DNA from 3 places in the Pseudarthrobacter sp. 1C304 genome. Region 2 is predicted to be linked to each of the others. Evidence: riboswitches for the same ligand, from Rfam matches in the RefSeq annotation. Region 2 holds a riboswitch; each other region holds the start of a gene.
What was found. A riboswitch is a leader RNA that binds a small molecule or an ion and turns the genes downstream of it on or off. The one in region 2 is predicted to bind cyclic di-AMP.

Region 1 (3,266 bases), on a different contig from region 2:
GCTACTTTTGACCTACGACATTTAACGACGAGCCAATCCATCCAGACTGACAGGCTACAAGCTCCGCCCGGCAGCGAGCCGGCGGGGAAGCCGGCAGGTCCCAGACCGCGGGCGGACAGGCATCACGCCACCAACGCGGTCCGGCCGGGATCCGGCAGACTCCAGGCCGCGGGTGTGCAGGCCTCACGCCGCAGGCATCACGCTGCAGGCTCCGCCCGCCTGGGATTCGCCTGGGCTCCGGCAGGGCTCCCGTGGGCAGCCGGCAGGTTCCCGACCGCGGGAAGTCCGCCGGCATGCGACAGAATGAAGAAATGAGCGATGCCGGCGACTTCATAGACACTGCGCTCCAGCGCGAGTCGTCATGGGAGCGCGCCGAGGACGCCGAAGCGAGGCACGGCGGCAACCACCGGTATTACGGCGCCTCCGTCGGGGCGGTCCGCGGCACGGTCCGCGATGCCCTCCGCCGCCATCCCGCACTGACGCACGATGACATCACTGCGCTCAGTTCCGAGTTGTGGGAGGTGCCCGTCTTCGAGCGCCGGCTCGCCGCCGTCGTCCTCCTGCAGTCCAGAGTCCGCCTCCTGACCAACACGGACCTGACGCGGATCGAGGGCTTCGTGCGGAGCGCACGCACGGCCGCGCTGGTGGACCCGCTCTCCACCGACGTCGTGGGCCCCCTGGTGGAGCGGCTCGACGTCGTCCGGAGGGTGCGCGCCGACAGCGTCCTGGACCGGTGGGCGCGGGATCCCGACGATTGGCTGCGCCGGGCCGCCCTGCTGTCCCCGCTCCGCGCGCTCCGGGCAGGTGCCGGGGACTGGCCCCGGTTCGCGCGCCATGCGCGCCTGGTGCTGGCGTCGACGTCCGGCCGGGACGTGGAGGACGACGGCGGCGCTGCCGCCGCGGAGGCGGTCGCCCGTGTGGTCGACGACATGGCCCGGCGCCGGCCCGAGCTGCATCTCTGACCCTCGCGCCGCGCAGCCGGGCCCGGGCCGGCTCAGCTCTATGGCCGGCTCAGGTCCCGGGCCGGCGCTCCACCACCGCGTAGGCCTTCCCGTCGAAGAATTCCCAATCGGTGACCACCATAAAGCCGAGCGCATCCACCCGGTCGTTGAGCACGTGCGCGTCGAAACCGCCGTCGCGCGGCTCTGCGTCCCACGTGGAAACGTGGACTTCACCACTTTCCAGGACCAGGAGTTCAGTGTTGACGCTGAAGTCCTCCTGCGGCTCGCTCCGCAGCTGGCACAGGGCGACGCAATGCCGGTTGAACTCGGGATTGTTCATGATCGGGCCTCCGCCTCGGGGGAACGGTGATGGCATCATCCTATGCCGGATGCCCTTGCCGTCGATGGGCAATCACCTGCCGGCCCGGCACCCCGCCGTTACCTCGATGTGACACTCCGTGATCATTCCGTTACCGTGGTTAAGTGCCTGTTGTTACCGAGACGGGCTCTCCCCAGCCGATTGCCTAACTCTGCCGCGGCCAGGGGATAACTCGCAGCAACGTCCGGCAGAGACGGGGAAACCACATTTTGGCCCGCTGTTCCAGGGGTCTTGGGGTGAAGCCGCACGGCCCGCAATGTTCGGGCCCGAGTGCGGCCGGGTGCCTCCCATCCGAATCCGACAGCTCACCTCGCAGGCATTGGGAGAGGCTCTTTTCAATGACTTTTAGCAATACCCGTGCGTCCAAACGCGCCGAACTTCGCAGCAAACGCCGTACCGCCGGAACCATCGGCCGCCAGGCCGCAGTCCTCGTCGCCGCTTCCGGAATGGTGCTCAGCGGCGCCATGGCCGCCAACGCAGCCGACGCGCCGGCCGAGCGCGACGCCTCCCCGGCGTCGACCGTGGACGTCCAGGGCCAGGTAGCACCGGTCATGGCGGATTCCGCAGTCCAGATCACCTTCGAGCGCCCGGCCGTCGAGACGACGCCGGCCCCCGTGGTCGAGGCCCCGAAGCCCGTCGCCGCTCCGAAGGCCCCGGCTGCACCTGCCCCGGCAGCAGCACCGGCCCCCGCAGCCAAGGCCACCGTCAAGGTCCAGTCGGCGCCCGCCCCGGCAGCAGCAGCCCCGGCCGCCGCAGCCCCGGCAGCAGCAGGCGGAGTCAACGCCACCCTGCTGGCTGTCGCGTACGGCCAGATCGGCATCACCCAGGACTGCACCGCCGTGGTGGAGAAGGCCCTGAACTCCGCCGGCATCCCGGTCGGTGACATTGGACCGATGGCCTTCATGAAGTACGGCACGGTTGTCTCCACCCCGCAGCCCGGCGACATGATTGTCCAGTCCGGCCACGTTGCCATCTACGCCGGCAACGGCCAGGCCATCAGCGGCGGCATGAACGGCGTCAACGCCACCATGACCCACCCGCTGTCCTGGCTGACCGCCACCGGCCCCGTGACGTTCGTCCGCGCCGGCTAGCAGCACCGCCATCCGCACGCAGAAGACCGGTGGATCGGTTGCCTTGGGGGCAACGGATCACCGGTCTTTTGCGTGTGCTGTGTCCGCCTCCACCGCGTACCGCAGCAGCGCCACGCCGTTGCCGAAGGTCCGGGTCTCCAGCAGCCGGAGCGGCGTGGAGGCATCCGCCTCCGCAAACAGGGGCGTGCCGCGTCCAACCAGTACCGGATGAACGTAAACCCAGTATTCGTCGATCAGGCCGAGCCGCCGGAAGGTTGCCGCGAGGTTCGCACCGCCAACGGCCATGTCCCCACCGGGCTGTGCCTTGAGCAGCGCGATGTCCTCGGCGACGACGTCGCGCACCACCTCGGTGTTCCATCCCGCCGCCGGCAGTGTCGAGGAGTACACAATTTTGGGCATGTCCCGCCAGATTGCGGCGAATTCAGCTTCCGTGGGCGTACTGGCCGGGTCCTGGTCCGCCGTCGGCCAGTAATCAGCCATCAGTTCGTAGGTCACGCGGCCGTCCAGGAACATTCCCATCTTCCGGAGCTCATGGTTGAAGTGGCTGTGCAGCTCGTCATCGACCCGGTGCCAGCTCAGGTCGTGGCCCGGTCCCTCGATGAACCCGTCAAGGGAAACCTGCATCATGACAATGGCCTTGCGCATCGGAGCTCCTTTGCTGTTCTTCCGGCAGGGGCTTTCAGAATACGGCGGGGACCGACAAGCCTTCCCCCTTGCACTCGGGCGGTACCCGGGGCAGAATGCGATAGATTTGAAGCCGCGCCGCGGTTTTGTACTTTTCAAGGAACAGAATGCCTGCGATCTTGTCTGCGGCAGCCGTTATCGCGCGCCCGACGAAGCGCCGGGAATGAGGTC
Region 2 (3,266 bases):
CCGCCAGGTAACTGACTTCGCCGCCGCGAGCGGCGTCGGGCAGAAGGCCGGCATCGCCCTCGCCGCCACGGGACTGGTCCTCACCGTGACCGTCCCCGCCACGGGACCCGTGATGGCCACGGACGCCGGATCTGCCGGGTCCGTTTCGGCCGCAGTCCAGCCCGACGTCACGGCCGGCGAGGCAAAAATTGACTTCAACCGCACAGCCGTAACCACCCAGGGTGATCCGGACGGAAAGCTCAAGCAGCTCCTGAGCGCGCAGTCCGTGGATTCGATCTCCCGGGCGGCCTCCGCCGGCAGCCTGGGTGCGCCCCTGGCCCAGCTGAAGACTGCATCGCCCTTCGGCTACCGGGTCAGCCCCATCACCGGCGGTTCCGGCGAGTTCCACCGCGGCCAGGACTACTCCGCCCAGTGCGGTACCCCCGTAGTTGCGGCTGCCAGCGGCACCGTGACCTTTACCGGATGGCACCCCTACGGCGGCGGCAACCGTGTAGTGATTGACCACGGCAACGGCCTCGAGACCACCTACAACCACTTGTCTTCCGACGCCGTCAAGGTGGGCCAGCAGGTCTCCCGCGGCGAGGTTGTGGCGATGAGCGGCACCACCGGCGCCTCCACCGGCTGCCACCTCCACTTCGAAGTCATGGTCAACGGCGAAGTCGTTGACCCGACCGGCTGGCTCTAACAAAGCTGATCGGACGCTCTCGCACTTCTGTGACACGCCGTGATCTGAATGTGACATTGAGCCCCAACTGTTGTACGTTTGACCCACGCCAACTTTTCCGAAGTTGGCGCTCTTGAGTGGATTGCCTAGCTCTGCCACCGCTCAAGGTCCGTTCGCATTACATCGTCTGGCAGGGGCGGGGGAACCAATTTTGGTCTTCGCAAGAAGACCTAGGGGTTAAGTCGCAAAGCTTCCCAGGAAGCAGCGCGGCCGGGTGACTCCCATCCGAATCCGACAGCTCACCTCGCAGGCATTGGGAGAGGCTACTTTCGTGTCTTCACGCCACAATGCTGCGCGCCACCGCGCTTGCGCGGCTCTTTCGAGCCCGCTGATGTCCGAAACCCGGAACGCCCTTGCCGGCGCCCGGACCGGATCTCACACCGCCGCCTCTATCTCTGTTGAGTCCGGCCCGCAGGCCATGCACCTGCACGCAGTTCCCGCTTTTGGCGCGTCTTCGCAGTACACCCTTCGCTAAGTAACCCATTTCAGGGGCGATCCGGCGTACCCCCAAGATGCCGGAGCGTCCTCAGCCCGCGCCTGAAAAGCGCGGACCCAGGATCACGAAAGAGAGAACTTAATGACTACTCGTGCAAACGCACGGCACCGCGCCGAGGTCACCAAGACCAACTCGCTTGCTGTCATTGCCAAGGCTGTCGGCGACAACGCCGGTGGCATGGGCCGCCAGGCCGCCGTTATCGCTGCAGCCTCAGGCCTCGTCCTGACCAGCGGTGTCGCAGCCAACGCTGCTGAGGCCAACGTCCAGCGCGAATCCACCTCGGCGTCCACGCTCGAGGTCCAGTCGGCCGCCCCCGCGACCATCTCGGCTGCTTCCACCATTGCCATCTCCTACGAGAAGCCGGCTGTCACCACCACCGCGGCTCCCGTCGTCGAGGCCCCGAAGCCGGTAGTGAAGGTCCAGGAGGCTCCCGCGGCCAACACGACTAACACCGCCAAGACCGCCAGCACCAAGGTCGCCGCCACCGCCACCGCCGCCGCAGCGGGCACCAAGGCTCCGGCCGCCGTCGCCAGCGGCATGGGCGCTACGATCGCCGCCGCTGCCTACGCACAGATCGGCGTTGGCCAGGACTGCACCCGACTCGCCACCAACGCCCTGGCCGCGGCCGGCATCAACTACCACGGCTGGCCGGCAGGTTACCTGTCCCTGGGCCGCACCGTCAGCGCCAGCGAGGCACGCGCAGGCGACCTCGCCTACTACCAGAACGGCGGCTCCGGCCTGGCCCACATCGCTGTCTACGTTGGCAACGGCATGGCCGTGCACGGCGGCTGGAACGGCGGAACCACCTCCCTGCAGAGCGTGAACGTCGGCTCCGGCCCGGTCTTCATCCGCGTCGGCGGCTAAAGAACCCCCAGCAACACCCAAGGACCCCTGCCTTTTGGCAGGGGTCCTTTGCGTTGCCGGGGCATGAACTTCAGCAGACAGTGACCGCAGCCGGAAAAAAATATTCGGCGAAACCGCATCTCCATGTTTACTCTTGTTTTGTCGATCCATAGCCCGACCATGCAGAGGGCAGCCGGCCCTCGTGCCCCTGGCGGGTGCGGCCGTGAAGAGGTATGCGGATGCGCACTCTCGTTCTGAATGCTGGATATGAGCCGCTGGCGGTAGTGACCTTCCGCCGGGCGCTGGTGCTCGTGCTGACCGGAAAGGCCAGTGTCGTGGCGGAAGGCGACGACCCCGTCGTCGGACCGCAGGACGTCCTGGGCCGGCCCTCGGTGATCCTCCTCAACCGCTACATCAGGCCCCGGTACAATACCGTCACTACGGTCAGCCGCCGTGGTGTGCTCCGCCGGGACGGGCACCGCTGCGCGTATTGCGGCAAAGCGGCCCACACCATCGACCACGTCCAGCCCAAGTCCAGGGGAGGGGCGGATTCCTGGGAAAACCTTGTTGCCGCCTGCCTGCGGTGCAACAACGCCAAAGGTGACCACACGCCCGGTGAAATGGGATGGAAGCTTGGTTTCAGTCCCGCGCCACCCAAAGGCACCACTTGGCAGATCAAGGAACTGGAGAAACCGACGCCGGCGTGGGACCCGTTCCTGCTGCCCGAATCTGCCGCCTGAAACGCCCCTCCGCCGGAACCTGCTGCCCGGCAGATCGATCCGCCCGGCTGTTCAAGCCAGCACGGGTTAGGCTGGGCCGGTGGAATTTGATGCCGTCATCCTCTCCGGAGGCCGCTCCTCCCGGCTGGGGGGCGTGCCCAAGCCCGCGCTGATGCACGACGGCGCCACCCTCCTGGAGCGGGCCCTGCAGGCAGCCGGCGGGGCTTCGGCCGTCGCCGTCGTGGGCCCCGACCCGGGAACGCTGCCCGAGGGTGTGCTGGCCTGCCGGGAGGACCCGCCCTTCACCGGCCCGGCCGCAGCGATTGCCGCTGGCCTTTCCGCTTTGGCCCGCCGTGCCCAGGACCGGCACCGCGCCCCTGCCCCGTACACGTTGGTTCTCGCCTGCGACATGCCCCGCGCGGAAACCGCCGTCCGGGCGCTGCTGGAAACCGCCGCCGAGGGTCCGCCGGGCGACGGGCTGATG
Region 3 (3,266 bases), on a different contig from region 2:
GGGCACGGAGGTGGGCAGCGTGGGCCATGCCCTGAACCTGATGCTGGACAACGTCTCCAATGCCCTGCAGGCGCGGCAGGAGAGCGAAATGAAGGTCCGCCAGTTCGTGGCGGACGCCTCGCATGAGCTGCGCACGCCCCTGACGGCCATCCGCGGCTACACCGAGCTGATGCGGATGACCGAGCGTTTCACCCCCGACGGCCAGAAGTCTCTGGCCCGTGTGCAGAGCCAGTCTGAACGGATGACCACCCTGGTGGAGGACCTGCTCCTGCTCGCCCGGCTGGATGAGGGGCAGCCGCTCAAACTCAGCGATGTGGACCTCACCCAGCTGGCGGTTGAGACGGTCAGTGACGAGAAGGTGATGGCGCCGGACCGCGTCTGGCACCTTGAGCTCCCCGAAGAGCCGGTGGTGGTCCGCGGCGACGCGACGCAGCTTCACCAGGTGCTGGCCAACCTGCTCTCCAATGCGCGCAAGCACACCGGCCCGGGAACCACGGTGGTGACGGGCGTGCAGCGCGCTCCGGACGGCAGCGCCGTGGTCAGGGTGACGGACAATGGCCCCGGGATCGCCCCCGAGTTTGTGGGACGGGTGTTTGCGCGCTTCACCCGGGCGGACGCTTCCCGGAAGAATCCCGTGGCGGTCACGACGCCGGCACCGAGCCGGCAGCCTGTGGCGCACGTGCCGCAGCGCCCGCCGCGGCTGCCCGCAGCCGGCTCGGCCCCGGGACTGCCGGCCGCCCCGGCCCCGGCAGCGCCGGCGCCAGCCCCTGTTGCGTCGGCCCCTGTTGCGTCGGCAGAAGGAACCAGCGGGCTGGGGCTGTCCATCGTGCAGTCAATCGTCGAGGCCCACGGCGGCACGGTCACTGTGACGTCCGTTCCCGGCCGGACCGAGTTCACGGTGCGGTTACCCGCGGCCAAGACGGAATCCTGAGCCGCGCCGGCGTCGCAAGGCGCAACGCCGCAGCCGTGATCCCCGTTACCAAAATGTGACTTGAGCGGCGGGGTCCTGTACCGTTTTTAGGGTGTGGCCATCGCTAGGGCCGCATATCCGGATGTACGCCAAACTCTGCCGCCTCCCGGATTCCGCTGGATAAGGCAGAGGCGGGGGACCCAGAGTTCCCGGGCATTTCTGCATCTTGCACCCTTGGGGTGAAGCCGACACGTGAGATTCCGTGCGGCCGGATGACCTCATCCGAACCCGACAGCTAACTCCGCAGGCGTTGAGAGGCGATCATGACTGACTTCAAGGCACATTCGCGCCCTGACGGCGCTGCACGCAAGACCCACACTGAGCGTTCACGGCACCGCGCCGAACCGGCCGCACCCGTATCAACCCGGACGCGTTCAAAATCGAGGTGGGTCAAGAACTTCGGGGCCACGGGCCGCCGGGCCGCCGTGGTGGCCGCCGCCTGCGCAGTGCTGGTGGGGGTCGGCGCGGCCGGGCAGGCCTCCGAGACGGCCGCCCGCAACGCTACCGCCAGCAGTTCCACCGCCGCGACGGCGGATCCTCTGACGCAGCTCGACTTTGAGCGGGTCCGGGTCGATAACCAGGTCAATCTCCCCGCCGCGGCCCCGGCCGCCGAGGTGACGCCCGCCGAAGCTCCTGCCGCGCCGGCAGCCCCCGCCCCGGCGGCCCCTGCTCCGGCCGCACCCGCTCCTGCAGCGGCCCCGGCACCGGCTCCTGAGCCGGTTGCCGTCAACGACCCCGCCGGCGCGCAGGCCTACGCGGCCAGCCAGCTGGGCGCTTACGGCTGGGCTCCCAGCCAGATGCAGTGCCTGATGAAGCTCTGGACCAAGGAGTCGGACTGGGAGACGACGGCGACGAATCCCACCAGCGGCGCCTACGGCGTGGTGCAGTCCCTGCCCGCTGAGAAGATGGCCAGCGCAGGCGCTGACTACCGGACCAACTACCGGACCCAGATCAACTGGGGCCTGGAGTACGTCAAGGACCGCTACGGTTCGCCGTGCGGCGCACTGAACTTCCACTACGCCAACAACTGGTACTAGACACCGTTGCGGCTGCGCAGGGCCCCGGATCCACTGGATCCGGGGCCCTGCGCGTTTCTGCGGTTTCCCTGGGCTTGCGTCTCCCTTGGGCCGCCTAGCCGTTGGGGCGGTTGGGGATGTACTGCACGCCCCATTTGTTGCCGTCGGGATCGGCGAAGTAGACGAAGTGGCCCCAGTCCTGGACGTCGATGTCGCTGACGTCCACGCCGTTGTCCTTCAGCTGCTGATGCGCGGCCTGAATGTCGCTGACCACGAGCTGCAGCCCTGGAGCGGTGCCGGGCGGGGCGTTGTTCAGGCCCTCACCGATCGCGATGGAACAGCCGGACCCCGGCGGGGTCAGCTGGACGAAGCGGATGCCGTCCGCGGGCCGCTCGTCATAGTCGGCGTTGAAGCCCACCTTGTTGACGTAGAAATCCTTCGCGCGGTCGACGTCGGACACCGGGACAAAGATGAGTTCGAGTTTCCAGTCCATGGGGCACAGGCTAGCCCCGTGGCGAGGGTTACGGTAGGGCTGTTCGCCGTCCCGGCGGCCCGCCGCGGGCGGGCTCCGGGACCATGTGGGTGCTTAGCCGGCCACGCCGTAGAGGCGGTCGCCGGCGTCGCCCAGGCCCGGAACGATGTAGGACTTTTCGTTCAGCTTCTCGTCGATAGAGGCCAGGACAATCGTCACGTTGGCGTCGGCCAGCTCTTCCTCCAGCTTGGCCAGGCCCTCGGGGGCGGCCAGGAGGCAGATGCAGGTGACGTCGGAGGCTCCGCGCTTGAAGAGGAACTTGATGGCCTCGCGCAGGGTGCCGCCGGTGGCCAGCATGGGGTCCAGGACGAAGATCTGCCGGTCCGTAAGGTCCTCGGGGAGGCGCTCGGCGTAGGTGATGATGTCCAGGGTCTCTTCGTCGCGGGCCATGCCCAGGAATCCGACCTCGGCAGTGGGGACCAGCTTGGTCATGCCTTCCAGCATGCCGAGCCCCGCGCGCAGGATGGGGACCACCAGCGGGGTGGGCTTGGTGAACGCGGTGCCCACAGTGGTGCTCACCGGAGTTTCGATGGTGACGGGTTCGGTGCGGACTTCGCGGGTGGCCTCGTACGCCAGGAGCGTGACAAGTTCCTCGGTGAGCTGGCGGAAGACCGGGGACGGGGTGTTCTTGTCCCGCAGAACGGTGAGCTTATGGGCGACCAGCGGGTGGTCCACAACGAAAGTGCGCATGGGTCAAAACTATCACCCGGCGGGCGGCGGCCCACCCGTGGAACCCCGGGCGCCGACG

Region 1: it holds a riboswitch for cyclic di-AMP, as region 2 does, so the genes downstream of both, ACTWQD_RS08730 (NlpC/P60 family protein) here and ACTWQD_RS13115 (NlpC/P60 family protein) in region 2, are expected to answer to the same signal.
Region 3: it holds a riboswitch for cyclic di-AMP, as region 2 does, so the genes downstream of both, ACTWQD_RS03760 (hypothetical protein) here and ACTWQD_RS13115 (NlpC/P60 family protein) in region 2, are expected to answer to the same signal.

The regions. Positions count from the first base shown of each region.
Region 1 is NZ_JBQQCH010000003.1:253,908-257,173, reverse strand. It holds gene ACTWQD_RS08740 (DNA alkylation repair protein) at 312-962, shown strand; gene ACTWQD_RS08735 (hypothetical protein) at 1,012-1,281, opposite strand; cyclic di-AMP (ydaO/yuaA leader) riboswitch at 1,484-1,653, shown strand; gene ACTWQD_RS08730 (NlpC/P60 family protein) at 1,659-2,411, shown strand; gene ACTWQD_RS08725 (dihydrofolate reductase family protein) at 2,469-3,056, opposite strand.
Region 2 is NZ_JBQQCH010000006.1:164,783-168,048, reverse strand. It holds gene ACTWQD_RS13120 (M23 family metallopeptidase) at 1-685, shown strand, start outside; cyclic di-AMP (ydaO/yuaA leader) riboswitch at 822-991, shown strand; gene ACTWQD_RS13115 (NlpC/P60 family protein) at 1,302-2,084, shown strand; gene ACTWQD_RS13110 (HNH endonuclease) at 2,303-2,803, shown strand; gene mobA (molybdenum cofactor guanylyltransferase) at 2,883-3,266, shown strand, end outside.
Region 3 is NZ_JBQQCH010000001.1:790,247-793,512, reverse strand. It holds gene ACTWQD_RS03765 (ATP-binding protein) at 1-931, shown strand, start outside; cyclic di-AMP (ydaO/yuaA leader) riboswitch at 1,075-1,235, shown strand; gene ACTWQD_RS03760 (hypothetical protein) at 1,234-2,007, shown strand; gene ACTWQD_RS03755 (VOC family protein) at 2,102-2,479, opposite strand; gene upp (uracil phosphoribosyltransferase) at 2,573-3,208, opposite strand; gene ACTWQD_RS03745 (phosphatase PAP2 family protein) at 3,221-3,266, opposite strand, start outside.